Regions from separate parts of the Kitasatospora sp. NPDC057738 genome, predicted to be linked through region 2. Evidence: riboswitches for the same ligand, from Rfam matches in the RefSeq annotation. Region 2 holds a riboswitch; each other region holds the start of a gene.
The links. A riboswitch is a leader RNA that binds a small molecule or an ion and turns the genes downstream of it on or off. The one in region 2 is predicted to bind cobalamin.
Positions count from the first base shown of each region.

Region 1: it holds a riboswitch for cobalamin, as region 2 does, so the genes downstream of both, metE (5-methyltetrahydropteroyltriglutamate--homocysteine S-methyltransferase) here and ACFVGO_RS20060 (HoxN/HupN/NixA family nickel/cobalt transporter) in region 2, are expected to answer to the same signal.
Region 3: it holds a riboswitch for cobalamin, as region 2 does, so the genes downstream of both, ACFVGO_RS27435 (prenyltransferase/squalene oxidase repeat-containing protein) here and ACFVGO_RS20060 (HoxN/HupN/NixA family nickel/cobalt transporter) in region 2, are expected to answer to the same signal.

Region 1 covers NZ_JBHVJT010000005.1:123,849-134,701, reverse strand. The annotation lists gene ACFVGO_RS04530 (macro domain-containing protein) at 1-340, opposite strand, end outside; gene ACFVGO_RS04525 (ADP-ribosyltransferase domain-containing protein) at 615-2,234, shown strand; gene ACFVGO_RS04520 (HelD family protein) at 2,352-4,469, shown strand; gene ACFVGO_RS04515 (zinc ribbon domain-containing protein YjdM) at 4,628-4,984, shown strand; gene ACFVGO_RS04510 (MFS transporter) at 5,137-6,600, shown strand; gene ACFVGO_RS04505 (MarR family transcriptional regulator) at 6,600-7,052, shown strand; gene cobF (precorrin-6A synthase (deacetylating)) at 7,462-8,220, opposite strand; cobalamin riboswitch at 8,336-8,565, shown strand; gene metE (5-methyltetrahydropteroyltriglutamate--homocysteine S-methyltransferase) at 8,721-10,853, shown strand, end outside.
Region 2 covers NZ_JBHVJT010000034.1:59,793-70,645, forward strand. The annotation lists gene aroB (3-dehydroquinate synthase) at 1-793, shown strand, start outside; gene aroQ (type II 3-dehydroquinate dehydratase) at 802-1,230, shown strand; gene ACFVGO_RS20030 (AAA family ATPase) at 1,511-2,170, shown strand; gene ACFVGO_RS20035 (Fpg/Nei family DNA glycosylase) at 2,296-3,105, shown strand; gene ACFVGO_RS20040 (putative quinol monooxygenase) at 3,243-3,569, shown strand; gene ACFVGO_RS20045 (AAA family ATPase) at 3,640-5,646, shown strand; gene ACFVGO_RS20050 (hypothetical protein) at 5,655-7,328, opposite strand; gene ACFVGO_RS20055 (metalloregulator ArsR/SmtB family transcription factor) at 7,387-7,770, opposite strand; cobalamin riboswitch at 7,853-8,066, shown strand; gene ACFVGO_RS20060 (HoxN/HupN/NixA family nickel/cobalt transporter) at 8,097-9,212, shown strand; gene ACFVGO_RS20065 (aminopeptidase P family protein) at 9,594-10,700, shown strand; gene efp (elongation factor P) at 10,779-10,853, shown strand, end outside.
Region 3 covers NZ_JBHVJT010000057.1:10,223-17,177, reverse strand. The annotation lists gene ACFVGO_RS27455 (rhodanese-like domain-containing protein) at 1-332, opposite strand, end outside; gene ACFVGO_RS27450 (sulfite exporter TauE/SafE family protein) at 472-1,221, opposite strand; gene ACFVGO_RS27445 (rhodanese-like domain-containing protein) at 1,218-1,622, opposite strand; gene ACFVGO_RS27440 (rhodanese-like domain-containing protein) at 1,966-3,354, shown strand; cobalamin riboswitch at 3,535-3,656, shown strand; gene ACFVGO_RS27435 (prenyltransferase/squalene oxidase repeat-containing protein) at 3,753-4,829, shown strand; gene ACFVGO_RS27430 (flagellar hook-length control protein FliK) at 4,859-5,338, shown strand; gene ACFVGO_RS27425 (hypothetical protein) at 5,524-6,888, opposite strand.

The sequences.
Region 1 (10,853 bases), on a different contig from region 2:
GGGCCGATATCAGGAACGCCGGGTTGACGGCGCCGGACGGGACGCAGACCGCGCTGCCGACCGGGAGGCTGCCGGCGTGCTGCTCGCGGATCGCCTTCTGGACCCGCAGCTGGATGCCCGCGCCCAGGTGGCGCTTGATCGCGGCGTCCGTCCCGCCGTCCATCCGGCCGCGGGAGTTGGTGGGGCTGACCCAGGCGTCCGCCTTCGCGGTGAGCAGCGAGGCGTGCCGGATGTCGATCCCGGGGACGTCGGCGAAGGCCGCCCGCCAGGACTCCACGACCGTCGCGTTGAGGTCGGTCAGCACCACCTTGAGCGGCGGCTCGGTGCGGTCCGTGGTCATGCTGGGCTCCTGTCGGTCGGGGGTGCCCGGTGGGCCGGTTCCTTGGTGACACCGACGAAGCTAGCGCCCGGCACTGACAATCCGTCCGGGCCCCGTCGGCACCCTGTCGGCACCCCGTCGGCACCTCGCCCGCGCCGGTCGGAGGCCGGTCGGCGCGGGCCGGACTGTCGGACCCTGCTGGTAGGACTGTGGTGTCCGCCAGGGAAGCTGACGGTCCATCACCTGCCGTTCGTCTGAAATTCGTACGGTCCCGACCAGCCGGAGTCGCACCACCATGAGCGCTGTCGACACCCCCGCCACCCAGCCCGACCCGAACGACCCGCTCGCCCTCGCCGACCTCTTCACCGGCGGCGGCGAGCCGTGGCTGCCGCTGCTGAAGCCGGTGATCGAGGCGCAGCCCGGTGCGGCCTCGTTCATCGGCCCGGGCCGCGGCCCGGAGGTCGTCCCGGTCCGCGAGCTGACCTTCCAGGCGCTCAAGCCGCACGCGCCGCACCGGTGGAAGGTCGTCGTCTTCGGCCAGAACCCGTACCCGCGGCCGGAGAGCGCCACCGGCATCGCGATGTTCGACAACACCTTCCACGACTGGAAGGACAGCCAGTTCGGCCGGGTGATCAGCATCCGCTGCCTGATCAAGGCCGCGGCGATGTGGAAGTACGGCATCCCCAAGAAGACGCCGATCGCCGACATACGGGCGCTGCTGAAGAAGCAGGAGACGGTCCAGCCGCCGGAGTGGTTCCAGGCGATGCTCACCCAGGGCGTGCTGCTGCTGAACGCGGCGCTCACCGCGAGCAGCGACGGCGCGATGGGGCCGGACGAGCACACCGGGTTCTGGCGGCCGGTCGCCGAGCGGATCGTCGAGGAGATCCTCCGCGCCAAGCAGCGGGCCGCCGAGGAGGACCGCTACGTGGTCTTCGCCTGGTGGGGCGCGCACGCCCGCAGCCTGAAGAACGTCGTGCTGCGACTGCAGGAGAAGTACCCCGAGGTCGAGGTCCGCCACATCGACCACGCCAACCCGGCGGCCCAGGGCGACATCTTCTGCGACGGCGAGCACTTCGCCACGGTGAACGCCGCCCTGGCCTCGCTCGGCGCCGACGAGGTCGACTGGCTGCCCAGCACGGGGTGGAACGCGCCGTCGGTGCAGGGTGGCGGGGCGGAGGCCGGGGTCGCCGAGCGGATGGGTGCCTTCATCGCCTCCACCATGGAGCTGCACCAGCTCTACCTGGACCGACTCGCCGGGGTGAAGGACGAGGGCCTCGTCCTGCCGGCGATCACCGGTGTGTTCGACACCCCGCCGACGGGCTTCCGGGAGGCGGTGTCGCCGGTCGCCGAGCTGCTGCGCGGCCTGGACCGGCACGTGTCGCTGTCGCACGACTTCGGCAAGCGGCGGGCGGACGAGGCGGCCACCGGCCTGTCCGCCGACGAGATCGCCGCGCTGTACCTGTACACCTGTGAGTCCGCGTTCTACCGGGAGATCAACGCGGTGCTGCGCTCGCCGGACCGCAGCCGGCTGGTGCCCTACCTGCCGTACCTGCGGCTGCTGTTCGCGGCGGTGTCGCGACTGCCCGTCCGCACCGCGCCGCTGTGGCGCGGGGTCTCGCTGGACCTGCGGCGGCAGTACCCGCTCGGGAGGACGGTGACGTGGTGGGGCGTCTCCTCCTGCACCTCCGAGCTCGGGGTCGCGCGGTCCTTCCTGGGCAGCCGGGGCAAGCGGACGCTGTTCGAGGTGCGTCCGGTGCGGGCCGCCGGCATCAGGAACTTCTCGGCGTTCACCGGCGAGGAGGAGTTCATCCTGCTGCCCGGCACGCAGTTGGAGGTCACCGACGTCCGGGCGGAGCGCGGCGGCCTGTGCACCGTGACGCTGACCGAGCTGGAGGAGGCGCCCCTGGTGTCCTGAGGCGCCCGGGCCGAAGCCGCCCCCTGGAGCAGCAACCAAGTAAGTATTTTTACTGAGTTAAGTTATGCTGGACTCCGAACGGCGGACGAGCCCGTTGTGCGGGAAGGGGCGCGAACGATGACCTCGAAAATCCGGAACCTGGACGGCGAACTGGAACGGGAGCGGGCCTACGTCGAGGTCTGCCGGGTCGCGACGGCCCGGCAGGTCGAGGACGCGGGCCACCAGGTCGTCGCCGCGGAGGACGTCTCCGGTGACGGTGCCAGCGCGGAGGCGCTCGGCCGATACCTGCGCACCCGCGCCAAGCGGATGAAGGAGCTGCCGGAGAGCCCGTCCTTCTTCGGCCGCCTCGACTTCGCCGACACCGCGGAGGCCGGGGAGCACCGGCGGCAGCACTACTACGTGGGCCGCCGGCGGATCTCCGAGGACCCGACGGTGCCGCCGCTGGTGGTCGACTGGCGGGCCCCGGTCTCCCGGGCGTTCTACCGGGCGAGCGCCCACGCCCCGCTCGGGCTCGCGCGGCGCCGCCGGTTCGGCTGGGCGCCGTGGAGCCTGGGCGCGCCGGAGGAGCTGACCGGGCTGGAGGACGAACCCCTCGGCGCGGACGGCGGGCACGGCCCGGCGGTGGGCGTCGCGGCGGGCGACGGCGCGGCGGACGGTGGCGCGGGTGGTGCCGGCGGCATTCTGGCCGCCGAGATCGAGCGGCCCCGCACCGGCCCGATGCGGGACATCGTCGCCACCATCCAGCCCGAACAGGACGTGCTGGTGCGGGGCGAGCTGAGCGAGTCGGTCTGCGTGCAGGGCGCGCCCGGCAGCGGCAAGACCGCGGTCGGGCTGCACCGCGCCGCGTACCTGCTGTACAGCTTCCCGCAGCGGATCCAGCGCGGCGGCCTGCTGGTCATCGGCCCCAACCGGACCTTCCTGCGCTACATCGCCGAGGTGCTCCCCGCGCTCGGCGAGATCGACGTCACCCAGCGCACCGTCGAGGACCTGGTCGCCACCCGGCCGGTCGCCGCCGTGGACGACGGGCGGGCCGCCGCGGTCAAGCAGGATGCGCGGATGGCGATGGTGCTGCGCCGGGCGCTGTACGGCCGCATCCGGGCGACGGGCCCGGAGCCGCTGGTCGTACCGGACGGCTCCTACCGGTGGCGGGTGCCCCCGGAGCGGCTGGAACGGACGGTCGCCGAACTGCGCGAGCAGGCGCCGCCGTACGCGATCGGACGGGAGAGCCTGCGCACCCGGGTGGTGGCGATGCTCCAGGACCAGGCCGAGCGGCGGACCGGCGTCCGGTCCGGCGCCTGGTCGCGGAAGATCGGCCGCTGCGGGCCGGTGGCCGCCTTCCTGGAGGCGGCCTGGCCGAATCTGCGCCCGGAGGCCGTGGTCGCCGCGCTGCTGAGCGACTCCGCCCTGCTGGCCGAGGCCGCCGACGGGGTGCTCGGCCCCGAGGAGCAGGCGGCGATCCTGTGGCGCCGGCCGCCGCGCTCGGCGAAGAGCGCCAAGTGGTCCGAGCACGACCTGATGCTGCTGGACGAGGTGGCCGGCCTGATCGAGCGCCCGGCCGGCTTCGGCCACGTCGTGGTGGACGAGGCCCAGGACCTCTCCCCGATGCAGTGCCGGGCGATCGCCCGCCGCAGCGCCTTCGGCTCCCTGACCGTCCTCGGCGACCTCGCCCAGGCGACCGCCCCGTGGGCCGCCCGAAGCTGGCCCGAGCAGCTCGCCCACCTGGGCAAGCCGCAGGCCGCGGTGGTGCCGCTGACCACCGGCTTCCGGGTCCCGGCCGCCGTGACGGCCCTCGCCAACACCCTGCTGGGCGCGCTGGACGTGGACGTGCCGCCGGCCGTGTCGCTGCGGCAGGACGGGGAGCTGACGGTGCGGCGGGTGGCCGGGGGCGGCCTGGGCGGAGCGGCGGTCGCGGCGGTGCGGGCCGCGCTGGAGCGCGAGGGCTCGATCGCGGTGATCGCGGCGGACGGCGCGGTGGCGGAGGCCGCCGAGGCGCTGCTCGCGGCGGGTATCCCGACCGGGGCGGCCGAACAGGTCGGCACCACTGCGCGGGTGACGGTGCTGCCGGCCTCGCTGGTGAAGGGGCTGGAGTACGACCACGTGGTGGTGCTGGAGCCGGCCGCCATCGTGGAGGCCGAGGCGCGCGGCCTGCACCGGCTGTACGTGGTGGTGACGCGGGCGGTCTCCCGGCTGGACGTCCTGCACTCCCGTCCGCTGCCCGCGCCGCTGGGCGGGTGACGGCCCGGCGGCGGAGGCGGGCGGGGAAGGCCGGGCGGACGCGGCCGCCGGCCATGACCCCGTGCCCATCGGAAGCGGCGGCCGACCGGTGCCGGCACCCCTGCTGACCTCCTCACTCGTGCCCGGACCAGCTCCGGACAGCTGGATATCCTGAACACATGAGCGACAACCTTCCCCCGTGTCCGCAGTGCTCCAGTGAGTACACCTATGAGATGAACGCCCTCATGGTCTGCCCCGAGTGCGCCCACGAGTGGGTGCCCGGCGGCGGTGACCAGGCCGGCGTGCCGGCCGGCGAGCGCGTGATCAAGGACGCCGTCGGCAACGTGCTGAGCGACGGCGACACCGTGACGGTGGTCAAGGCGCTGAAGGTCAAGGGCAGCGTCTCCGGCATCAAGGCCGGCACCAAGGTCCGCAACATCCGCCTGGTGGACGGCGTCGACGGGCACGACATCGACTGCCGCATCGAGGGCTTCGGCGCCATGCAGCTCAAGTCCGGCGTGGTCAAGAAGGCCTGATCCGCGGGCCCCCAGCGGCCGCGCCCCGTCGAGGAGATCGGCGGGGCGCGGCCGTCGCGCTGTCCAGGGCCGGTCGGGGGTGGAGTCGCCGCCCGGATTAGTTGTAGCATCACAATGATTACAACAATACAACTAACTCTGGAGCGTTCGTCATGCCCGATGCCGCTCGACCGCGGCCCTGGCTCGTGCTCGCCATCTGCTGCATGAGCCTGCTGATCGTCAGCCTCGACAACACCATCCTGAACGTGGCCCTGCCCGCCGTCCGGCGCGACCTGGACACCACGGTGTCCGGCCTGCAGTGGACGGTCGACGCCTACACCCTGGTGCTGGCGAGCCTGCTGATGCTCTCCGGCTCGACCGCCGACCGGATCGGCCGCCGCCGGGTGTTCCGGATCGGACTGGTGGTGTTCACCGCGGCCTCCCTGCTGTGCAGCCTGGCCCCCGGGCTCGGCTGGCTGATCGCGGCGCGGATGCTCCAGGCGGTCGGCGGATCGATGCTCAACCCCGTCGCCATGTCGATCATCAGCAACACCTTCACCGACTCCCGGCAGCGCGCCCGGGCGATCGGCGTCTGGAGCGGCGTGGTGGGCATCAGCATGGCCGCCGGGCCGATCATCGGCGGGGCGCTGGTGGAGTCGGCCGGCTGGCGGGCGATCTTCTGGATCAACGTCCCGATCGGCCTGGCCGCGCTCTTCCTCACCACCCGCTACGTGCCGGAGTCGCGGGCGGCCCGCACCCGCCGGGTGGACCCGGTCGGCCAACTGCTGGTCGTCGTCGTGCTCGCCGCCCTCACCTACGCGATCATCGAGTCGCCGGAGCGCGGCTGGACCTCGCCCGTGGTGCTCGGCTGCGCGGCGGCCTCCCTGGGCGCGCTGCTGGGCCTGCTGCGGTACGAACCCCGGCGCACCGACCCGCTGATCGACCTGCGGTTCTTCCGCTCCGCGCCCTTCTCCGGCGCCACCGTCATCGCGGTCGCCGCCTTCGCCGGCCTCGGCGGCTTCCTCTTCCTCACCTCCCTGTACCTCCAGGACGTCCGCGGGCTCGACCCGCTGCACGCCGGACTGTTCATGCTGCCGATGGCGGTCATGTCGCTGCTCACCGCGCCGCTGTCCGGCCGGATGGTGGCCGCCCGGGGGCCGCGCACGCCGCTGCTGCTGGCCGGGGCGGCACTGACCGCGAGCGCCGTGCTCCAGGCGGTCGGCTACTCCGAGCACCTGCCGACCTGGCTGCTGGTCCTCGCCTTCCTGCTCTTCGGCACCGGCTTCGGCCTGGTCAACGCGCCCATCACCAACATCGCCGTCTCCGGGATGCCCCGCTCGCAGGCCGGGGTGGCGGCGGCGGTGGCCTCCACCAGCCGACAGGTCGGCCAGTCCCTGGGCGTCGCGGTCACCGGCGCGCTGATGGCCGGCAGCGCCCTCGCGGACCCGGCGGCCTTCACCGGGGCGGCCCGGACGGCATGGTGGATCATCGCCGGCTGCGGCGCCGCCGTGCTGGTCACCGGTACGCTCACTTCCGGCCGCTGGGCCCGGGCGACGGCCGAGCGCACGGCGCGGCGGCTCGCCGCCGAGGAGGCGGCCGAGGGAAGCACGGAGACGAAGGAGACGGTGGACGCCTGATGGAGCGCCTCGACACCGGTGGGCACCCGGAGGGGAGCGGGACGGACGCCGCGACGGCGGCCCGGGTCTGGCAGGGGATGTACGCGCTCGTGCTGGAGCGCCACGACCGCCGCAGGACCGTCGCCGAAGCCCTCGGCATGAGCTTCAGCCGGGTCCGGGCGCTGCGCCGGCTCGCCGCCGGCCCGATCACCCTGCGGGAGCTGGCCGAGCGGCTGACCGCCGACCCGCCGTACACCAGCGTCATCGTGGACGACCTGGTGCGGCGCGGGCTCGCCGAGCGCATCACCAACCCGGCGGACCGGCGCTCCAAGCTGGTCCACCTCACCGAGGAGGGCGAGGCCAAGGCCGCGCTCGCCACCGGGATCCTCGCCACGCCGCCGGACGCGCTGCTCGCGCTGCCGCCGGAGGACCTCCGCGCGCTCGACCGGGTGGTGGCGAAGCTCCTGGACTGAGGGCTGCCGCCCGACGCGGCGGGCGTGGATCCGGGAGTCGGGACACCGGTCGCGGGTGGTCCGTGTTCTCCGCGAGGACGGAGACGGGCACGCATGAGTCCGGGCCGCTGTTCCCGTTCCGCCGTTCCGCCGTTCCGCCGTTCCGCCGTTCCGCCGTTCCGCCGTTCCGCCGTTCCGCCGTTCCGCCGTTCCGCCGTTCCGCCGTTCCGCCGTGCTGCCGTGTTGCCGACCGCCGGGACCCACTGCCCTTGACGGTCCGTCAGTCTCCGTTCTCCGCAGGCCCGCACGCCGATCGTGCGGGCTGTTCGGGAACTGTTCCGCCATCGCCATCGCCATCGCCGTCGGCGACGCCCGGATCGCCGGGCGCCGGGCGTGCCGGCCGGCCGTCGGACTTCCGGCAGGCGTCGGGTCAGCCGTCCGAGCGTCGCAGCAGGTAGGTGTCCATGATCCAGCCCTTGCGCTCCCGGGCCCGCTCACGCAGCTCGCGGATGCGCGGGGCGGCCTCGGCGAGCGGACCGGAGACGAGCACCTCGTCGGGGGTGCCGAGGTAGGCGCCGTAGTGGATCTCCAGCCCCTCGGGGTCGATCCCGGCGAAGGCGGCCCGGCCGTCGAGCATCACCACCACGTCGTCCACCCCCTCGGGGAAACCCTCGGCGAGGCGGCGGCCGGTGGTGATCTGCACCGGCCGCCCGACCCGGGTCAATGTGGTGCGGTGCCGGGCGGCGAGCGCGGAGACGCTGCTGATGCCCGGGACCACCTCGTACGCGAAGGGCACGCCGCCCCGGTTCGACACGTCGTCCACCACGGCGATGACGCTGTCGTAGAGGGCGGGGTCGCCCCAGACCAGGAAGGCGCCGTTCTCGCCCGGGCCGAGGTGCTCGGCGACCAGCCGTTCGACCAGATCGGCGCGGCGGACGCGCCAGTCGTCCACGGCGGCCGCGTACGCGGGGGTGGCGCGGTCCCGTTCGGCGTCCGGCGCCGCGACCACGCGGTGCCCGGGCCGTCCGTGGTCGGCCAGCATCCGGCGACGCAGCGCGATCAGGTCCTGCCGTTCCTCGCTCTTGTCGAGGATGAAGAAGACGTCGGTGCGACCGATCGCCTTGACCGCCTGCAGGGTGAGGTGGTCGGGGTCGCCCGCGCCGATGCCGATGACGAAGATGTGCCGCATGGGAGCCATTCTGCCGTTCGCCCCCGGGTGCGCCGCCCGGGGCCGGGCGCGGAGCCCGCGTCTCACCACGCGGACGCCTTGCGAGATTTCCGCCTCGACGCCGACGGTTTGCCCCTAAGCTGGCGGTGCAGCTGGTTCGCCCTGTCCGCCAGGCAGGCGCGTCGCAAGAGGGAACCCGGTGGGAATCCGGGACTGCCCCGCAGCGGTGAGTGGGAACGACCGCCGTCATACGCACTGGACCCGGGACGGGTCTGGGAAGCGACGGCCAGTAGGTGTCCGCCCCGGTTTCGGCCGAGGTGGGTGTGCCCGCGAGTCCGAAGACCTGCCACTGCCCGTGCGCGAGCGTTCGCGCGCGGCCATCCGGTGACCTCGTGGGCGGGTCGGCGACCATATCGGGCGGAGCCGCGCACGGGTGCGGTCGTCCGTCCGGTCCGTCATCCCTTCGCGTCCTCGTGCCGTCACCGGGCACTTGAGGATCCAGACTCGCGAAGGAGAGTCCCTTGACCACGAAGTCCGCAGCCGCGGCGAGCGTCGCCACCGCCCACGGATACCCCCGTCAGGGCCGGGGCCGTGAATTGAAGAAGGCGATCGAGGGGTACTGGAGGGGCGCGGTCGCGGCCGAGGCGCTGCTGGCGACCGCCGCCGACCTGCGTCGGACGAACTGGGCGCAGCTCGTCGAGGCGGGGGTCGCGGAGGTGCCGACCGGCGACTTCTCGCTCTACGACCACGTGCTGGACACCACGGTGGCGGTCGGCGCGATCCCGCCGCGGCACCGGGAGGCGGTCGACGCCGACCCGCTGGCCGGGTACTTCGCGATGGCGCGCGGCAACCAGGACGTCGCCCCGTTGGAGATGACCAAGTGGTTCGACACCAACTACCACTACCTGGTACCTGAGTTGGGCCCGGACACGGTGTTCGCCGCGAACCCGGCCAAGGTGGTCGGCGAGCTGCGCGAGGCGCTGCTGCTCGGCCACGCCGCCCGGCCGGTGCTGGTCGGGCCGGTCAGCTACCTGCTGCTCGCCAAGCCGGCGCCCGGGGTGGCCGCCGACTTCCAGCCGATCACCCTGCTGGACCGGCTGCTGCCCGTCTACGCCCGGCTGCTGGCGGAGTTGCGTGCCGCCGGCGCCGCGTGGGTGCAGCTGGACGAGCCCGCGCTGGTGCAGGACCGCACCCCGGCCGAGCTCAACGCGGCCGCCCGCGCCTACCGCGAGCTGGGCGGTCTCACCGAGCGGCCCAAGCTGCTGGTCGCGAGCTACTTCGACCGGCTCGGCGAGGCGCTGCCGGTGCTGGCCAAGGCCCCGGTCGAGGGCCTGGCGCTGGACTTCACCGGCCCGGCCGCCACCAACCTGGAGGACCTCGCCGCCGCCGGCGGCCTGCCCGGCAAGCGGCTGGTGGCGGGGGTGATCGACGGGCGCAACATCTGGATCAACGACCTGGAGAAGTCACTGGCGACCCTGGCGACCCTGCTCGGCCTCGCCGGCACCGTCGACGTGGCGCCGTCCTGCTCGCTGCTGCACGTGCCGATCGACGCCGCCGCGGAGCGCGACATCGACCCGCAGATCGCCCGCTGGCTGGCCTTCGCCCGACAGAAGGCCGGCGAGGCGGCACTGCTCGCCCGGGGCCTGCGCGAGGGCACCGGCGCGATCACCGCCGAGCTCGCCGCCAACCGCGCCGACCTCGCCTCCCGCGCCAACTCCCCGATCACCCGCGACCCGGCGGTGCGCGCCCGCGCCGCCGCCGTCACCGCCGACGACACCCGGCGCGCCCAGGCGTACCCGCAGCGGGCCGAGGCCCAGCGCGCCCGGCTCGGGCTGCCGCTGCTGCCGACCACCACCATCGGCTCCTTTCCCCAGACCGCCGAACTGCGCACCGCCCGCGCCGATCTGACGGCGGGTCGGATCGACGCCCCGGCCTACCGGGAGCGGATGGAGGCGGAGGTCCGCGAGGTCGTCGCCTACCAGGAGAAGGCCGGGCTGGACGTCCTGGTGCACGGCGAGCCCGAGCGCAACGACATGGTCCAGTACTTCGCCGAGCAGCTCACCGGCTACCTCGCCACCCGGCACGGCTGGGTCCAGTCGTACGGCACCCGGTACGTGCGCCCGCCGGTGCTGGCCGGGGACATCTCCCGTCCGCACCCGATGACCACCGACTGGTTCGGCTACGCGCAGGGCCTGACCGACCGCCCGGTCAAGGGCATGCTCACCGGCCCGGTCACCATGCTCGCCTGGTCCTTCGTCCGCGACGACCAGCCGCTCGCCGACACCGCCCGGCAGGTGGCCCTCGCCCTGCGCGACGAGGTCGTCGACCTGGAGGCGGCCGGCGCCGCCGTCGTGCAGGTCGACGAGCCGGCGCTGCGCGAGACCCTCCCGCTGCGGGCCGCCGCCCGCCCGGCGTACCTGGCCTGGGCCACCGAGGCCTTCCGCCTCGCCACCTCCGGCGTCCGCGCGGACACCCAGATCCACACCCACATGTGCTACGCCGAGTTCGGCGCGATCATGACGGCGATCGACGAACTCGACGCGGACGTCATCTCCCTGGAGGCCACCCGCTCCCACATGGAGGTGGCCGGCGAGCTGGCCGAGGCGGGCTATCCGCGCGAGGTCGGCCCCGGCGTCTGGGACATCCACTCCCCG
Region 2 (10,853 bases):
CGACGTCGTCGTCGGCCTCGGCGGCGGCGCCACCACGGACCTGGCCGGCTTCGTCGCCGCCACCTGGCTGCGCGGGGTGCGCTGGATCTCCATGCCCACCACGCTGCTCGGCATGGTCGACGCGGCCGTCGGCGGCAAGACCGGCATCAACATCGCCGAGGGCAAGAACATGGTCGGCGCCTTCCACCCGCCGGTGGGCGTGCTGGCCGACCTCGGCACCCTGGAGACCGTGCCCAAGCACGACTACGTCTCCGGCCTGGCCGAGGTCATCAAGTGCGGCTTCATCGCCGACCCGGCCATCCTCGACCTGATCGAGGCCGACCCGGAGGGCGCGAGGACGCCGGCCGGGCCGCACACCGTCGAGCTGATCCGCCGGGCCATCCAGGTCAAGGCCGACGTGGTCTCCGGGGACCTCAAGGAGTCCGGCCGCCGCGAGATCCTCAACTACGGCCACACCCTCGGCCACGCCATCGAGCGCAACGAGCGGTACAAGTGGCGGCACGGCGCCGCGATCTCCATCGGCATGGTCTTCGCCGCCGAACTCGGCCGCCTGGCCGGGCGGTTGGACGACGAGACGGCCGACCGGCACCGCACCGTGCTGGCCTCGGTCGGCCTGCCGCTGAGCTACCGGGCGGACGCCTGGCCGAAGCTGCTGGACGCGATGAAGATCGACAAGAAGTCGCGCGGCGACCTGATCCGCTTCATCGTGCTGGACGGCCTGGGCAAGACCTCGGTGCTGGAGGGCCCCGACCCGTCGCTGCTGGTCGCCGCGTACGCGGAGGTCTCGGCGTGACCAGGGTGATGGTGCTCAACGGCCCCAACCTGGGCCGGCTGGGCAGCCGGGAGCCGGACGTCTACGGCGCCACCTCGTACGCCGGACTGGTCGAGCGCTGCACCGCGCTGGGCAAGGAGTTCGGCTTCGAGGTCGAGGTGCACGAGACCAACTCCGAGCAGCAGATGGTGGAATGGCTGCACGAGGCGGCCGACGGGCAGGTGCCGGTGGTGATCAACCCCGGCGCGTTCACCCACTACTCGTACGCGATGCGGGACGCCGCGGCCCAGCGCACCGCGCCGCTGATCGAGGTGCACATCTCCAACCCGTACGCCCGGGAGACCTTCCGGCACACCTCGGTGATCGCCGCGGTGGCCTCCGGCACCATCGCCGGCTTCGGGCTCGGCTCCTACGAGCTGGCGCTGCGCGCGCTGGCCGAGCGGCTCACCACCCGCTGAGGGTACGGGCGGTGGCCCGGCGGCGGACTGTGCCCGCCGCCGGGCCGCCGTGTAGTGTCCCCGCTGAGAGGTGTCGGGAGGTGCCGTGACGCAGTACGCCGGAGGTGGGCAGGTCCCGCCGCGTCCCGTCGCTCCACCGGTGCCGCCGGGGGGCGGGACACGGGGGACGTCGTCGGGGGCGCCGCTCGCCCCTCCGTCCCCGCCGGTCCGGCCGGCGCCCGCGGCCCCCGCCGCTCCCGGGCCCGTCGCCCGTTCCGCCCCGGCCCCCGCGGCCGCACCCGTGCCGAGCGCCCCGGTGCCCGCCGGCGGCACCGGGCACTTCGTGCTGCCGTCCGGCGCGCCCGTCCAACTGCCCACCCACCCGCCGCGGCAGCACGCGGCCACCGGGCCGATCGCCGTCCTGCTGATCGGACCGGCCGGGGCCGGCAAGACCACCGTCGCCCGCCACTGGGCCGAGCGGCGGCCCACCCCGACCGCGCACATCAGCCTGGACGACGTCCGCGAGTGGGTGCAGTCCGGCTTCGCGAACCCGCAGTCGGGCTGGAACAACGCCTCCGAGGCGCAGTACCGGCTGGCCCGCCGCACCTGCGGCTTCGCGTGCCGCAACTACCTGGCCAACGGCATCTCCTGCATCATCGACGACGCCGTCTTCCCGGACCGCCCGGCGATCGGCCTCGGCGGCTGGAAGCGGCACATCGGCCCCGGCATGATCCCGGTCGTCCTGCTGCCCAGCCTGGACTCCGTCCTGCACCGCAATGCCCGGCGCAGCGGCAACCGCCGTCTCGGGGACGAGGAGGTCGCCCGCATCCACGGGCGGATGGCCGGCTGGTACAACTCCGGGCTGCCGATCATCGACAACTCCGCCCTGGACGTCGCCGGGACGGCCGCCGAGCTGGACCGCGTCATCCTGGCCCGGCTGATGGGCATCCCGGTCCGCTGAACCGCCGCCCCGGCCCCGCGGAGCCGCGCCCTTCCCGGTCCGCCGGCCTGCGGCGTCGCGGAGCTGTCGGAGCCGGCTGCGATGATGGACGGGTCATGTCGCCGCGCCCGGAGGAGCCGACGCCCGTGCCCGAAGGCCACATCATCCACCGCCTCGCCACCGAGAACCGGAAGGCCTTCGGCGGCCGCCCGGTGCGGGTCTCCAGCCCGCAGGGCCGGTTCGCCGACGAGGCCAAGGTGATCGACGGGCAGCTGCTCACCGGTGCGGAGGCCACCGGCAAGCACCTCTTCCTCGGCTTCGAGGAGGGCGCCTGGGTGCACGTCCACCTCGGCCTCTACGGCGGCTTCACCTTCGGCACCGGCCCGGCGCCCGAGCCGGTCGGGCTGGTCCGGCTGCGGCTGGAGAACGAGGACGGCTACGCCGACCTGCGCGGCCCCAACACCTGCGCGCTCGTCACCGAGGGCCAGAAGGCCGCCGTCGCCGCCCGGCTGGGCCCCGACCCGCTGCGCGCCGACGCCGACCCGGAGGCCGCCTGGCGCCGGATATCGGGCAGCCGCACGACCGTCGCGGCACTGCTGATGGACCAGAAGGTGCTGGCCGGGGTGGGCAACGTCTACCGGGCCGAGGTGCTGTTCCGCCACGGCATCGACCCGCACCGGGCCGGGCGCGACCTCACCCGCCGGGAGTGGGACGCGGTCTGGGCCGACCTGGTCGCCCTGATGCGCGAGGGCGTCACCGCCGGCCGGATCGACACCGTCCGCCCGGAGCACACCCCCGAGGCGATGGGCCGCCCGCCCCGGGTGGACGACCACGGCGGCGAGGTGTACGTCTACCGGCGGGCCGCCATGCCCTGCCTGGTCTGCGGCACCGACGTGCGGACGGAGGAGCACGCCGCCCGCAACCTCTTCTGGTGCCCGGGCTGCCAGTCGGCGTGACGGGCGCCCGATCGTGACGCGTGCTGCCCCCGTGTCGTGGACAGCCCTTCTGAGCTGCGACGATGGACGTCGAGCGCGCCGAGCCGCGCGCCCCTGTCCGCACGGCCACGTGTGAACGTGGAGCGAAAGGAAGTCCCATGATCTTCATCACGGTCAAGTTCCCGGTCCGCCCCGAGCGCGCCGACGAGTGGCTGGGCCTGGTCGACGAGTTCACCCGGGCCACCCGCCAGGAGCCCGGCAACCTCTTCTTCGAGTGGTCCCGCAGCGTCGACGACCCCAACGAGTTCGTCCTGGTCGAGGCGTTCCGCGACGGCGACGCGGGCAAGGAGCACGTGGAGTCCGCGCACTTCGCCAAGGCCATGGAGGAGCTGTCGTACGCGGTGGCCGCCAAGCCGCGGATCGTCTCGACCGAGATCCCCGGCCTGGACGGCTGGGCGGAGATGGGCGAGATCACCCCCCGGTGACCTCCGAGTGCCCCTCCGGCCGGGTGCCCAGCCCGTAGGCTGGGGCCGACCGGCCGGAGGGAGCAGGCGGATGGAGCGGCACGAGGTGGCCAACACCGTGTCGGGGGCCACGGTGGGCGGCCACGTGGTGCAGGCCGGGAGCATCGGGGCGCTGCACCTGCACCAGCCGCGGGCGGTGCCGAGGCCGCATCAGATCCGGTCCCCGCACGGCCCGTTCGTCAACCGGGAGCCGGAACTCGCCGCGCTGACCGAGGCCTTGGGCCGGGTCGTGGAGGGCGGACTCGGGGTCGTGGTGTTCACCGGCCTCGGCGGGGTCGGGAAGACCGAGCTGATCGCCAGGTTCACCGAGGAGCACCGGGAGCACTTCCCGGGCGGGGACCTCTACGCCGACCTGAAGGCCTACCGGCACCAGGGCGGGGTGGACCTCCCCGAGTTGCTGGCCGGATTCCTGCGCGCCCTCGGCACCGAGCCCCCGGCCGTGGAGGCCGAGCGGTTCACGGCGTTCCGCACCGCCACCGCCGAGCGCCGGTGCCTGTTCTTCCTGGACAACGTCGAGCACGCCGCGGAGGTCCGTGCGCTGCTCCCGTCCTGCGGGCTGGTGGTGGTCGCGAGCCGCCGGCGGCTGCCCGCGCTGCGGACGGACGGCGCCGTGGTGCGCCGGCTCGGCCCGCTGAGCGCGAGGGCGGGCGCCGAGCTGGTGCGCGGCTGGGTGGGCCCGGGGCGGGGCACCGACGGGGAACTGGCGGAACTGGTCGAGCTGTGCGGCGGGCTGCCGCTCGCGCTGAACGCGGTCGGGAGCCAGCTGCTGGACCGGGACCACCTGCCGGTCGGCCGGGTGGTGGCCGAACTGCACGACCGGGAGGGCAGGTTGGCGATGCTGGAGGACGAGGAGAGCGATCTCGGCGCGACCTACGACCTGGTCTACGAGCGGCTGTCGGCGCCGGGCCGGGCGCTCTACCACCTGATCGGCGTGCACCCCGGCCCCTTCGTCTCCGCCGAACTGGCGCGTGCGGTCGGCGTCGAGCGGGCCGGGCAGGCGATCGGGGAGCTGCGGGGCGTCCACGTGCTGGACGAGGTGCTGGACGGCGACCGCGAGGACCGCTTCCGGGCCCACGACGTGGTGCGGCTGCACGCCTACGGCCGGACCCGGGAACTGGCCGACCGCGGGGAACTCCTCGCCGCCGTCGTGGCGTACTACCGGGGCCGGGCCTCGGTCGCCGACCGCGCGATGGCCGGGAGCAGGCTGCGCCTGCAGGACCCGAGCGGCGACGAGCTGCCCGGCTTCGCCTCCGACACCGCGGCCCTGGAGTGGCTGTACGCGGAACGGGCCAACTTCCGCGCGGTGGTGGAGGAGGCGGCCCGGCAGGGGTGGCACGGCGAGGTGTGGCGGCTGTGCGAGTCGCTCTGGCTGCTGTACCACGACCGCAGGCTCTACCAGGACTGGATCGCCACCCACCGGCTCGGCATCGAGTCGGCCCAGTGGGACAACCAGCCGGCCGCCGTGGTCCGGATGCGCAACCAGCTCGCCCGGGCCCACTTCGACCGCAAGGAATACCGGCTCGCCGCCGAGCAGTTGGCGCTCGCCGCGGAGCAGGTCGCGCTGGTGACCGACCGTCGGGTGGTGGGGGTGCTCCACGAGACGGACGGTCTGCTCTGCCTGGCCGACGGCCGTCCGGGCGACGCGGTGCGGCGGTTCACGCTGGCTCTGGCGGCGAACCGGGGCGACGAGCACGGCGAGATCGTCCAGAGCTACAACCTGGCGCAGGCGCTGATCGCCGACGGCCGCGCGCAGGAGGCGCTGGCCCGGCTGGCCGAGGCCACCGCGCAGGCCGAGCGGACGCGGGACGAGGACATGCTGATGAAGCTGCCGCTGGTCCGCGCCCGGGCCCACCGGGCGCTCGGGCAGCCGGAGCTCGCCGCCGTCCACGCGGGCGACTGCGCCCGGCGGGCCGAGGAGCGCGGCCAGTACGCGAAGGAGGCGCAGGCCCACACCCTGCTGCTCGCCCTCGCCGAGGAACTGGACGACGCGGAGCTCGCGGAGCGCAGCCGGGCGCGGCTGCGGGAGCTGCCGGAGTAGCGCCCTTCTCAGGGGCCGGTACGGAAGGACACCCGGGTGCGGTGCTCGCCGGTGCGGACGGTGAGGCCGTGCCGGGGGAGGCCGGCCGGGTCGCCGCCGTCGGCGAGCCAGCAGGCCACGGCGGAGCCGAGCAGCAGCGGGTCGACGGTGGGGTCGGGGCAGGTCCAGTCCGGTTCGGCGCGGGCCTCCAGCAGCAGGCCGGCGCGCAGTCGGAGCAGGTGGCGGGCCGGGCCGAGGGCGGCCACCGCGACGGCGAGGCCGGGGAGTTCGGCGGCGGAGTCGGCGAGCCAGCGGGCGGCGGGGCGTTCGGCGTGCACCTCGGTGCGGGCCAGGACCTCGGCGGTGTAGCGCAGGGCGTCGCCCGGGTGCTCGTCGGTGAGGGCGTGGAAGCCGCGCGGGGCGTGGTCGGGCGGGTCGAAGGGGTAGCGCCGCAGGCTGACCTCGGTGCCCTCGCTCCGGCCCTCGACGTCGTAGGCGGTGGGCCGGTCGACGGTGCCCGGGCACGGGGCCGGCCTGGGGTAGGGCGGCAGGGCCGGTTCGTCCCCGGGCTCGTCCAGCCCGGCCAGGAAGGAGTGCAGCAGCGGGCGCAGCAGCCGGGCGGATTCGCCGCGGTGGGCGAGCGAGCGGTCGGTGATCGCGCTCAGGTCGGCCGGGTCCCGGGCGAGGGCCTGTTCGACCTGGGCGGCGAGGTCCCCGTCCGGGTCGAGGACGGGCGCTGCCTGGCCGAAGGCGTAGCCGGGGGAGCGGGGGTCGAGTTCGGCGGCGCCGGTGGCGACGAGCAGGGTGCGGTGGTTCAGGGCGGCGCCGTAGACGGTGACCGAGCCGTGGTCGCCGATCACGCAGTCGGCGGCGACGAGCGCGGCCTGCCAGCCCTGGTGGGGCGGGATCAGGCGCAGGCCCATCCGGCGGGCGTCGTCGAGCAGCGCCTCGGGGTCGTGGCGGCTCCACACGTTGGGGTGCAGGACGACGGCGACCGTGTACTCGTCGGCGGGGAGCCGGCGGACCAGCCGCCGGGGGAGGTCCGGGCGGCGGCCGAACAAGGAGTGCTCGCTCCAGGTGGAGCTGACGACGACGAGCCGTCGGCCGCCGGTGGCGCCGAGTGCGGCGCGGTAGCCGTCGCGGGAGCGCCGGCTGCCGAGCATCCGGTCGAAGCAGGGGTCGCCGACCACCCGGGCGACGTCCAGCGCCTCGGGGCAGGAGACCCGCAGCCGGTCCAGCTGCTCGGGGTGGGAGAGGCCGAGGACGTCCACGAACACCCGTCCGCGGTGGGTGAGTTCGTTGCGGGACAGACCGGCGGCGGTGACCGTGTCGCCGGTGGACTCGGTGACCAGCCGGTTGTAGCCGACGCCGTGCGGGAGGACGACGAGGCGGGCGTCCAGCCGGTGCATGGAGGAGTGGACGGCGCAGGCGACGGCCAGGTCGAAGCGGCGGCTGACGGCGTCCTCCCAGTCCAGCACGGTGAAGCCGGGCAGGCCGTGCAGGTACTCGTCCAGGGCGCGGTCGGCGAAGGCGGAGCCGGGGTTGACGGTGAAGTACCGGTCGATGCCGTCCGGGTTCAGCAGGGTCAGGACGTCCAGGACCCGGGTGGCCGAGGTGAGGGTGCGGGCGACCGCCAGCACGCGGGCCCTGACCGGTCGGGTGTTCCACCGGTCGGCGGGCCAGGCGTGGGGGCGGGACGGCACGTCATGATCGTACTCATCCGCTCCGGCCGCGGCGCGGTTCCGGGGCCGGGCCAGTGGGTCAGCCCGTGGCCGCGGTGGGCTCGTGGTGTTCACCGGCGGCGCACTCGTCGAGGAGGGGGCGCATGGCCTCGTCCACGAGCTGGTAGCGCACCACGCGCCCGTCCCGGTCGCCGGTGACCACGCCGGCCGTGCGGAGCAGCCGCAGGGCCTGGGAGACGGCGGGGTCGCGCATGCCGGTGGCGACCGCGAGGTCGGTGACGGCGAGCGGCCCGGCCCGGTGGAGGGCGAGCAGCAGGGCGAGCCGGCCGGGGTCGGCGAGCAGGGAGAACCGCTCGGCCCAGGACCGGACGTGGGCCGGGTCGCCGATCGCGGCGATGGCCTCGCAGACCCGGTGCCCGTCGATGGTGCGGTGGCCCGCGCGGTCGGCCGGTACGAGATGCATGCGGACATTCTCGCAGGCGGCGGTCTGTGATCCTGGACACCTGCGCAGGTGCGCAACCTTGCACGGGTCGGGGCGTGACCCCTACGGTGTTCCCCGCCGTGGTGCTCGGGAAGACCGGTGACGGACCCTCAGGGGTCCCAGCCCGGAGCGGCCCTCGCCACTGTGATCGGGTCGTTCCTCCGTCCGCGGAGGAACGTCGTCCGTACCCATGGAGCCACTGGGCGCCTCGTGCGCTTGGGAAGGCGGGTGCGGGTGTCCCGTCAGCCAGGAGACCGGCCACGGCATCTCACGAGGTTTTCCACGAGGTGCTGGAGCGTGATCCGCAGATGACCCTGCCCGAAACCGTTGCCGCCGGGGCCGAACCGGCCCCCTCCGCGCTGCCCAGCTTCCAGTGGCGGCGCGAGGACACCGTCCGTACCGCCGGGCTGATGGCGGTGATCGTGGCCATGCACGTGGTGGCCTTCGGCACGCTGATCTTCCTGGTCGCACCCGAGAAGTACGCGGTCGGTACCCAGGTCTTCGGGGTGGGCCTGGGTATCACCGCGTACACCCTCGGGATGCGGCACGCCTTCGACGCCGACCACATCGCGGTGATCGACAACACCACCAGAAAGCTGATGGCGGACGGCAAGCGGCCGGTCTCGGTGGGCTTCTGGTTCGCCCTCGGGCACTCCTCGATGGTGGTGCTGATGGCCGCCCTGGTGGCGGGCGGCGCGCAGCTGGCGAACACCCTGATGGACGACGAGTCGGCCACCCACAAGTGGCTCGGCGTGATCGGGACGACCACCTCCGGCGTGTTCCTCTACCTGATCGGCGCGCTCAACCTGGCGGCGCTGCTCGGCATCCTCAGGGTGTTCCGCTCGATGCGGGCCGGGAAGTTCGACGAGAAGGAGCTGGAGGCGCACCTCGACTCGCGCGGCTTCATGGCCCGGGTGCTGAACCGGGCGACCCGTTCGATCACCCGGCCCGGGCAGATGTTCCCGGTGGGCATGGTGCTGGGGCTGGGCTTCGACACCGCGACCGAGGTCACCCTGATGGTGATGGCCGGCTCGGGCGCCGCCTCCGGGCTGCCCTGGTACGCGATCGTCTGCCTGCCGCTGCTGTTCGCGGCCGGGATGAGCCTGTTCGACACCCTGGACGGGACGTTCATGAACTTCGCGTACCAGTGGGCCTTCGCCAACCCGGTGCGGAAGGTGTACTACAACCTGACCATCACCGGTCTGTCGATCGCGGTGGCCTTCGTCATCGGCACCATCGAGCTGGTCGGGGTGCTGCACGAGAAGCTCGATCTGACCGACCCGGTCACCGGCTTCATCGCCGACATCTCACTGGACAACGTCGGCTACGCCATCGCCGGGCTGTTCGTGGTCGTCTGGGCGATCGCGATCGGGTACTGGAAGCTCGCCGGGGTCGAGAAGCGCTGGGCGCCCGAGGGCTCCTGAGCCATCCGGCCGCGAGCAGCGGCCTGCCCGCGCACGCCGGAACGGCGCCTCCCCGCGGTGGGGAGGCGCCGTGCGCGTTCCGGGGGGCCTGGTGCGCCCCGGGCCGGCGCTCCTCACGGAAGTCGACGTGCCGGCCGGCGACCGGGTCGCACTCGCACAGGACCGGAAGTGACATATCCGTGACGGAGCGTAGCGGCCGGTAGGAGTCCGAGGGGCCGCCGGGGGTGCGGGGCCCCCTCGGCGGCACGCTGCGTGGGGGGCGGGGTGAGGGCCCGAGGGGGACGGTGCCGCGGTCGCGCAGGGGGGCGCGCAAGGGGTATTGGGGGTTCTGCCGGGGGTGCTCGGCGGGCGCTTCGGGCCGGGGGTTCGTAGGCTCGACGCATGGCGGATGCGTACGCGGGGCGGCGGGAGCGGGTGAGGGAGCACTGCAGTGCGGCCGGGGCCGATGCTGCGCTGATCACCCGCGCGGCGAACGTGCGGTACCTGACGGGCTGCGCGCCCTGCGGGGCGAGCCTGCTGCTGACCAGGGAGCGGGCGCTGCTCGCGCTGCCGGACGACCTGCCGCCGGACGACTCCGGGGAGCACCTGATCGCCCCGGACGTCACCCGGCTGCCGGTGGCGGCCGGGTCGGACTCCGCGCTGGCCGTCGCGGCCGTCGCCGCGCGGTCCGGGGTGTCGGGACTGGCGGTGGAGGAGCACGACCTGACCGTCACCCGGCACCGGGCGGTGGGGGGCCTGACCGAGGGGGCCCGGCTGGTGGACCTCGCCCAGACGGTCGAGCGGCTGCGGGTGGTCAAGGACGAGCACGAGATCGCCGACCTGCGGATCGCCGCCGAGATCGCCGACCAGGCGCTGGGCGAGCTGCTGGAGTCGATCCTGGTCGGCCGCACCGAGCGGCACCTGGCGATGGAGCTGGAGCGCCGGATGATCGACCACGGCGCCGACCGGGCCGCCTTCCCGGTCTCGGTCGGCACCGGCAGCCACTCCGGCCAGGCCGCCCACCAGCCCACCGACCGCCGGGTGGAGGAGGGCGACTTCCTGACCGTGGTGATGGGCGCCCAGTACCGCGGCTACGGCGTCTCCACCGCCCGCACCTTCGTGATCGGCGCGGCCCCCGCGCCCTGGCAGGTGGAGCTGCACCGGCTGGTCTTCCGGGCCCAGCGGGCCGGGCGGGAGGCGCTCGGACCGGGCGTGGAGCAGTGCGTGCCCGACCGGGCCGCCCGGCAGGTCCTGGAGGCGGCCGGCCACACCGAGGCCTCCCCGCACCCGGTGGGCCACGGCGTCGGGCTGGAGATCCGGGAGGCGCCGCGCCTCGGTCCGTCGGACATGGGTAAACTGGACAGCCGCGTGCCGGTCACCGTCGGTCCGGGGGTCCACCTCCCGGGCAGGGGCGGCGTCCGGATCGAGGACACGCTCGTCGTGCGCCCCCTCGAAGAGGGCGGGCCCGAGCTGCTCACCATCACCACCAAGGAGCTCCTCGCCCTGTGACCGCGGCCCCCCGGGGGCCGTGGGAGGCAGGACGCAATCCCTTGGTTCCTTGACAGCTATACAGGAGTTAGTGCGCCCGTGGCTTCCACGAACGATCTCAAGAACGGCATGGTCCTCAAGCTGGAGGGCGGCAAGCTCTGGTCCGTCGTCGAG
Region 3 (6,955 bases), on a different contig from region 2:
CACACCCGGCGGGCGCCGGCCACCTGGTCCAGCGGTCGGCCGGCATCGGCCCAGGCGTTGGTGCCGCCGGTCAGGGTGAGGGTCGGGATGCCGGCGTCGGACAGCTGGCGGCACGCGTTGTCGGCGCGCGGCCCGGCGGCGCAGACGACGGCGATCTCGCCGTGCGCGGCGGCCTCGCGCAGCGTGGGCAGGGCGCGGTCCAGCTGGTCGAGCGGGACGTTGAGGGCGCCGGGGATGTGGCCCGCGGCGTACTCGCCGGGGGAGCGGACGTCGATGAGGGTGAGCTGCCCGAGGCGGGGCTGGAGCTGCTCGACGGTCAGCGGCGTGGTCATGGGGGGTGGGGTCCTCTCCGGAAGGGGGTGTGGCTGGGGGTTGGGGGGTCGGGGGCTGGGCGTCGGCCCGTCGCGGTGGCACCGTGGTCGGCCCGTCGCGGTGGTCGGCCCGGCGTGCTGATCGGCCCGGCGTGGTGAATCAGGCGAGCGTGGTGATCAGCATCAGCGCGGCGACGGCGAGCAGGGCGACGGCGAAGGCCTTCCGCAGGGTGCGCCCGCTGAGCTTGTCGGCCAGCCGTTTGCCGTCCCAGGCGCCGAGGATCGCGGCTCCGGTGAAGGGGGCGGCCACGGCCCAGTCGATCGCGCCGGTCGCGCCCAGGCGGGGCAGCAGGGCGGCGAGCGAGTTGGCGGTGATGACCAGCAGGCTGGTGCCGACCGCCTCGGCCATGGTGAAGGCGAGCACCGAGACCAGGGCCGGTACGGCGAGGAAGCCGCCGCCGACGCCGAGCAGTCCGGTGACGGCGCCGAGTCCGGCGCCCGCGGCCGTGGAGCGGCCGAGTCCTGCGGCGGAACGTTCCTGCGCCTCGGCCTTGGGCGGCCTCAGCATCCGGAAGGCCGCGAGCGCCGCCAGTACCGCGAAGGCGCCGGTCAGCAGCGCGCCCGGCAGGTGGGCGGACAGCGCCCCGGCGGCCGCGGCGAGGGGCAGTCCGGCGGCGGCGAACAGGGCGCCGGTGCGCCAGCGGACCCGGCCCGCCCGGGCGTGGGCGATCAGGCCGGTCAGGGAGGTCGCGGCGACGATCACCAGGCTGGCCGTCGTGGCCAGCGCCGGGCTGAAGCCCAGCAGGTAGACCAGGGCGGGTACGGCGAGCATGCTGCCGCCGCCGCCCAGCCCGCCCAGGGCGAGCCCGACCACCGCGCCGGCGGCGAGTGCCAGGAGCAGCGTGGTCATATCACGTGCCCGGCGCTTCCGTCGGGCGTGGTGACCGGGAGCCCGGACAGGGCCCAGGCGTTCATGCCGCCGGCCACGTTCAGCACCTCGACGCCGCGCTGGGCGAGCAACTCCGCGGCGCGCTGGGAGCGGTGGCCGGAGCGGCAGATCGCCAGCGCGGTCCGGCCGGCCGCCGCGGGCGGCAGCGGGACACCGGCGACCAGGCCGATCAGCGGCTGGTGCAGCGCGCCGGGGGCGTGCCCGGCGGCGTACTCGGCGGCCTCCCGGACGTCGAGCAGCACGGCGGCGCCGGTGCGGGCGAGTTCGTGGGCCTCGGCGGGGGTGGTCCGCCCGGGGGTGCGGTGTCCGTGGGCGCGGTGTTCGTGGGGAGCGGACCCGTGGGCGCGCGGCAGCAAAGGCATGCGGTGTCTCCAGTGGTGCAGACCGGACCGCAGTGGTCCGGCAGGTCGGGGGCGGCGCGGGCGTCCGTACGGGCCCGGTGGCCCGGTACGGCGGCGTGGCCGGTGCGTCCTCGGCCCCGCCCGTATCGGCTCGGCGGCGGTGGCCGGCCCCCTCGATGGCTTCACCATAGTACCCCCGGGGGTATTATCGAAATCGTTCGGACATACCCCCGCCCGTATCGGCTCCCGAAGCCGTATGCTCGCAAATATACCGAGGGGGGTATCACGATGGCGCTGTGGCGCCCAGGAATCCGGCTTCGCCGACCAGGAGAAGGCCGAGGCCCGACCCGGAGGAGACAACCCCGTGATCTTCAGCCAGTACTACCTCGACTGCCTCTCCCAGGCCTCCTACCTGATCGCCGACGAACGCACCGGCCGGGCCGTGATCGTCGACCCCCGCCGGGACGTCGACGAGTACCTCGCCGACGCCATGTCGCGTGGCCTGACCGTCGTCGGCGTCATCAACACCCACTTCCACGCCGACTTCCTGGCCGGCCACCTCGAACTCGCCGCCCGCACCGGCGCCTGGATCGGCTACGGTCACCGCGCCGAGACCGAGTACCCCATCCGCAAGCTCACCGACGGTGAGCGGATCGAACTCGGCGACGTCACCGTCCAGGTCCTCGAAACCCCCGGCCACACGCCCGAGTCGATCAGCATCCTGGTCTTCGAGCAGCCCGACGACACCGTCCCGTACGGTGTGCTCACCGGCGACGCGCTGTTCATCGGCGATGTCGGCCGCCCCGACCTGCTCGCCTCGGCCGGCGTCACCGCCGCCGAACTCGGCGCGATGCTCTACGACAGCGTCCACCGCAAGCTGCTCGCTCTGCCCGACGAGACCCTCGTCTTCCCCGCCCACGGTGCCGGCTCGGCCTGCGGCAAGAACCTCTCCGCCGACCGCCAGTCCACCATCGGGGCGCAGCGACTGACCAACTACGCCTGCCGGCCCATGGACCAGGACACCTTCGTCCGCATCGTCACCGCCGGCCAGTCCACCGCCCCCGCCTACTTCGGCCACGACGCCGCCCTCAACCGGAAGGACCGCCCGCTGCTCGATCCCGCGAACGCAGCCCGCCCGCTGTGCCCCGAGGGCTTCAAGGAGGCCCGTAACGCGGGCGCCGTCGTCCTCGACGCCCGCAGCCCCCAGGACTTCGGCGCGGGACACATCCGCGGCGCCATCAACGTCCCCGTCGACGGCCGCTTCGCCGAACAGGCCGGCACCGTCCTCACCCCCGACAGCAGCATCGCGATCATCGCCCCGCAGGACCGCGAGGGCGAGGTCGTCACCCGCCTCGCCCGCATCGGCTTCGACCGCATCGCCGGTTACCTGCGCAACCCCGGCAACGCCCTGCCCGCCCTCGCCGACGAGGTCGCCCCCGCCGGCCGCCTCACCGCCGACCAGCTCCGTACCGCCCTCACCGACGCGCAGCCCCCCACCGTCCTGGACGTGCGCACCTGCGGTGAGCGCGAAACCGGCTCCATCGAAGGATCCGTGCACATCCCCCTGACCGAACTCCCGGGCCGCCTCGACGAGATCCCCACCGACCGCCCCCTCGTCGTCCACTGCGCCAGCGGCCACCGCTCCTCCATCGCCGCCAGCCTGCTGCGCCACCACGGTCACGCCGAGGTCTCCGACCTCCTCGGGGGCTACAGCGGCTGGCACGCCCTCACCCGCCCCGCTCAAGCGTCATGAGGCCTGGACCAAGGGCGAGCCTCACTGCGAACCGGACGGCCCCGTCGTCGGTGGTGATCAGGTCGTCGGCCTGGCCGGCCTCGTCGGCCTCGGCTCGGTGATGACGAGGCCACTGTTCAACAGGGGATTCGGGCCCGGGGTCTCTTGACCCGTTGTTCGGGGCATCGCCATGATGGGCCGTCATGTTGTGACTCCGCCGATGGGGGAAGTCCGGTTCGAATCCGGCGCTGACCCGCAACGGTAGGCCGCCGACCCCGCGTCGGCGGCGAGCCCGAGTACCCGTCGGCGGAGGTGTGTCACCCCTCCTCCCGTCGTGGTCTGCGGGCCGGAGCCCGCTGGCCCCTCGGCGCTCGCCGACGCCTTCCGGGCCCCTGCGCGCGGGCCCGGAAAGGCAGCCCATGCCCGCCGTTCGCCGCTCCCTCGGCCCGCTCGCGATACCCGTCCTCGCCCTCGCCACCCTGTTCCCGGCGGCGGCCACCGCCCATGCCGCTCCCGCCGCCGCGACCTCGTCGCCGACGGTCCGTCCCGACGCCGCCGCCGGCGGTTGGCTGGCCCGGCAGCTCGTCGACGGTGACCACTTCGAGTCCGTGTTCAACGGCACCGCCTACCCCGACCAGGGCCTGACCATCGACGCCGTGCTGGCCTTCGCGGCCTCGCACGGCTCCGACGAGGCCGCCGCGAAGGCCACCGCCTGGCTGGCGAAGCCCGAGGTCATCGGCGGCTACCTCGGCGACGGCACCACCGAGGCCTACGCGGGCGCGACGGCCAAGCTGCTGCTCGCCGTCGAGGTGCGCGGCGGGAACGCGGCGTCCTTCGGTGGCGTCGATCTGCCGGCCCGGCTGCGCTCGCTCCAGACCGCCGAGGGCCGCTTCTCGGACCGCTCCCAGTGGGGCGACTACAGCAACGCCTTCGGCCAGTCGCTGGCCCTGATCGCCCTGCACCGCACGCCCGGTGACGCCCCGGCGGCGGCCGTGGACTACCTCGCCAACAGCCAGTGCGCGGACGGCGGCTTCCCCGTCTCCTTCGGCCAGGCGACCTGCACCGGCGACCCGGACGCCACCGCGCTCGCCGTCCAGGCCCTCGCCGCCACCGGCCGCACAGCCAAGGCGAACGCGGGCCTCGGCTGGCTGACCACCCACCAGAACGCCGACGGCGGGTTCGCGGCCGCCGGGGCGACCACGTCCAACGCCAACACCACCGGCCTCGCCACCCAGGCGCTGCTGGCCGGCGGGCGCTTCGGCGCCGGCCTCAAGGGCTGGAGCCGGCTGGTGAAGTTCCAGCAGGGCTGCTCGGCCGACCCTGCCGTGCGCGGTGCGGTCGCCTACGACGCCTCCGGCTTCAACGCGGGCAACGGCGCCCGGGCCACCGCGCAGGCCGTCCTCGGCCTCGCCGGCACCCCGCTCGCCACGCTCTCCGCCGCCGGGGCCCGCCCGGACGCGCCCACCCTGGCCTGCCCGGCCCCGGCCGCGTACTGAACACGCCCGAAACCAGGAGGAGTTCACCGATGAGCGACACCCTCACTCCGGCGCGCCCGGTCCGCCGTACGCTCGGCTCGATCGCCGCGGCCGCCGCCCTCACCGCCGGTCTGCTCGGCGTCTCCGCCGTCCAGGCCCCGCAGGCTCGGGCCGCCGCTTGCGGCGGGACCACCGGCGTCACGGTCGTGGTCGACTTCACCGCTGTCGGCGGCGGCATCCAGACCGGCTGTGCGCTCGGCGACCCGGCCAGCGGCCTGGCCGCGCTGACCGGCGCCGGATTCAGCTACGCCTTCCACCCGCGCTTCCCGGGTTTCGTCTGCACCGTCAACAGCCTGCCGACAACCTGCACCAACCCCACCGGCAGCGCCTACTGGTCGTACTGGCACGCCCAGCACGGCGGCCCCTGGTCGTACAGCGGCCTCGGCGCGGGCAGCTACAACCCGGCCCCCGGCGACGTCGAGGGCTGGTCCTTCGGCGCCGGCGCCCAACCCGGCATCACCGCTCCCTGACCCGCCTGCCCGTACACGTCGACGCCCCGGCCTCCCCGACGAGGGAGGCCGGGGCACAGGGGTCGGGCGTGAGGTGCCCGCCGGCGCCGGACGAGGTGGTCGTGCAGCAGTACGCTGCCGACCGCCGCAGCCGAGCACGCACGGCCGCCGCGGGACTGCCGCCGCGGCTTCGCCCTGTCGGTTGATCAGCTGCCGTAGCTCAGCGAGACGGTGTCGCCGAGGTGGACGGTGGTGGCCCGGGTGGCGGCGGTGGCGGTGGCGCCGTCCAGGCCGACCTGCCAGGTGGAGGAGCCGCTGTTCGCGGTGCCGTTGAGCGCGGTGACGGTGCCGCCGCCGGTGGACGGGGTGACGGAGGTGACGCAGCCGCTCGGAGTGGCGGTGGCCGCCGCGTCGAGGACGTCGCCGAGGGTCGTGGTGGTGCCGGTGGGGGTGAGGGTGACGGCGCAGACCTTGAGGTTGCTGGTGCCGTCGTCGACGACCAGTGCGAGCCGGGCGGCCGTACCCGCGGTGAAGCCGGTGGTGGCGGCCCAGGCGGGTTCGCCCGCGGTGGTCGGCGCCGGCGGGGTGGCGGTGAACCCGGCGCCGGCGACGGCGCGCAGGCCGTCGACGGAGGCGTACGGGGACGGGGAGGTGTCGGTGGGCAGGTACTTGAAGCCGCCACCGGGCTTGAACTGCTGGGCGACGAGGAAGTCGACCGGGGTCTTGCCGGTGCCGCTGGTGAAGTCGGTGCCCTGGGGGTTGATGCCGCAGGCGTTGAGGCCGGACACGGCCCAGCCGTTGGAGTCGGTGTTGACGCCGAACATGGCGTTGAAGGCGCCGGAGGAGGCGAGCTTGCCCTTGAGGAAGTTCTTCGCGGCCACGATCGCGGCGTCGGTGCCCGGGACGCCGCCGACACACAGGGAGGCCATGGCGGCACCGGTCATGTCGATGTCGCTGCCCTGGGCGAGCGCGGTCGGGTCGCCGGCGGCCTTGCTGTAGTTCCAGCCGCCGTCGTTGTGCTGGTTGGCGCGCACGGTCGCGACCGAGGCGTTCAGCAGGGACTGCGGGACGCGTTGTCCGCCGCTCCGGGTCTTGGCGCCGCCGAGGGCGAGCAGGCCGAAGACGGTCCCGTTGAAGTTCGCGGACGGGCCGTAGTAGCCGGGTTCGGCGGTCTGCCAGTAGGCGGCGAGGTCGGCCACGAGGTTGCGGCCCGGGCCGATCCGCGCGGGGTCGATGCCGGCCGCGTAGGAGTTGAGGATGCCACGCTCGTAGTCGGTGACGACCGGCGAGGTGCTCGGCCAACTGCTCGCGGCGAGCTGGTTGCGGTAGACCAGGCGCGCGTTCTTGCTCGTGTCACCGCCAGGGGCGACATCGGCCGCGGCGGTGCCGGCGGCGGCGAGCGCGCTGAAGGCCCACTCGTTGGAGAGCCCGCCGCCGGTGACGTAACTGCCGTCGGCGGCCTGGAGGGACTTGAGGTACGTGACGCCGGTGGTCCTGGAGGTGGCTATCTGGCTCGGCGAGGCGGTGGCGTGCGCAGGGACGGCCGACATCAGGAGGGCGCAGGCGGCCATCGAGACGGTCGCCGCGGAAGCGAGGCGTGAGGAGACGAAGCGCGAGTGCGCGGGAACGGACACGGAA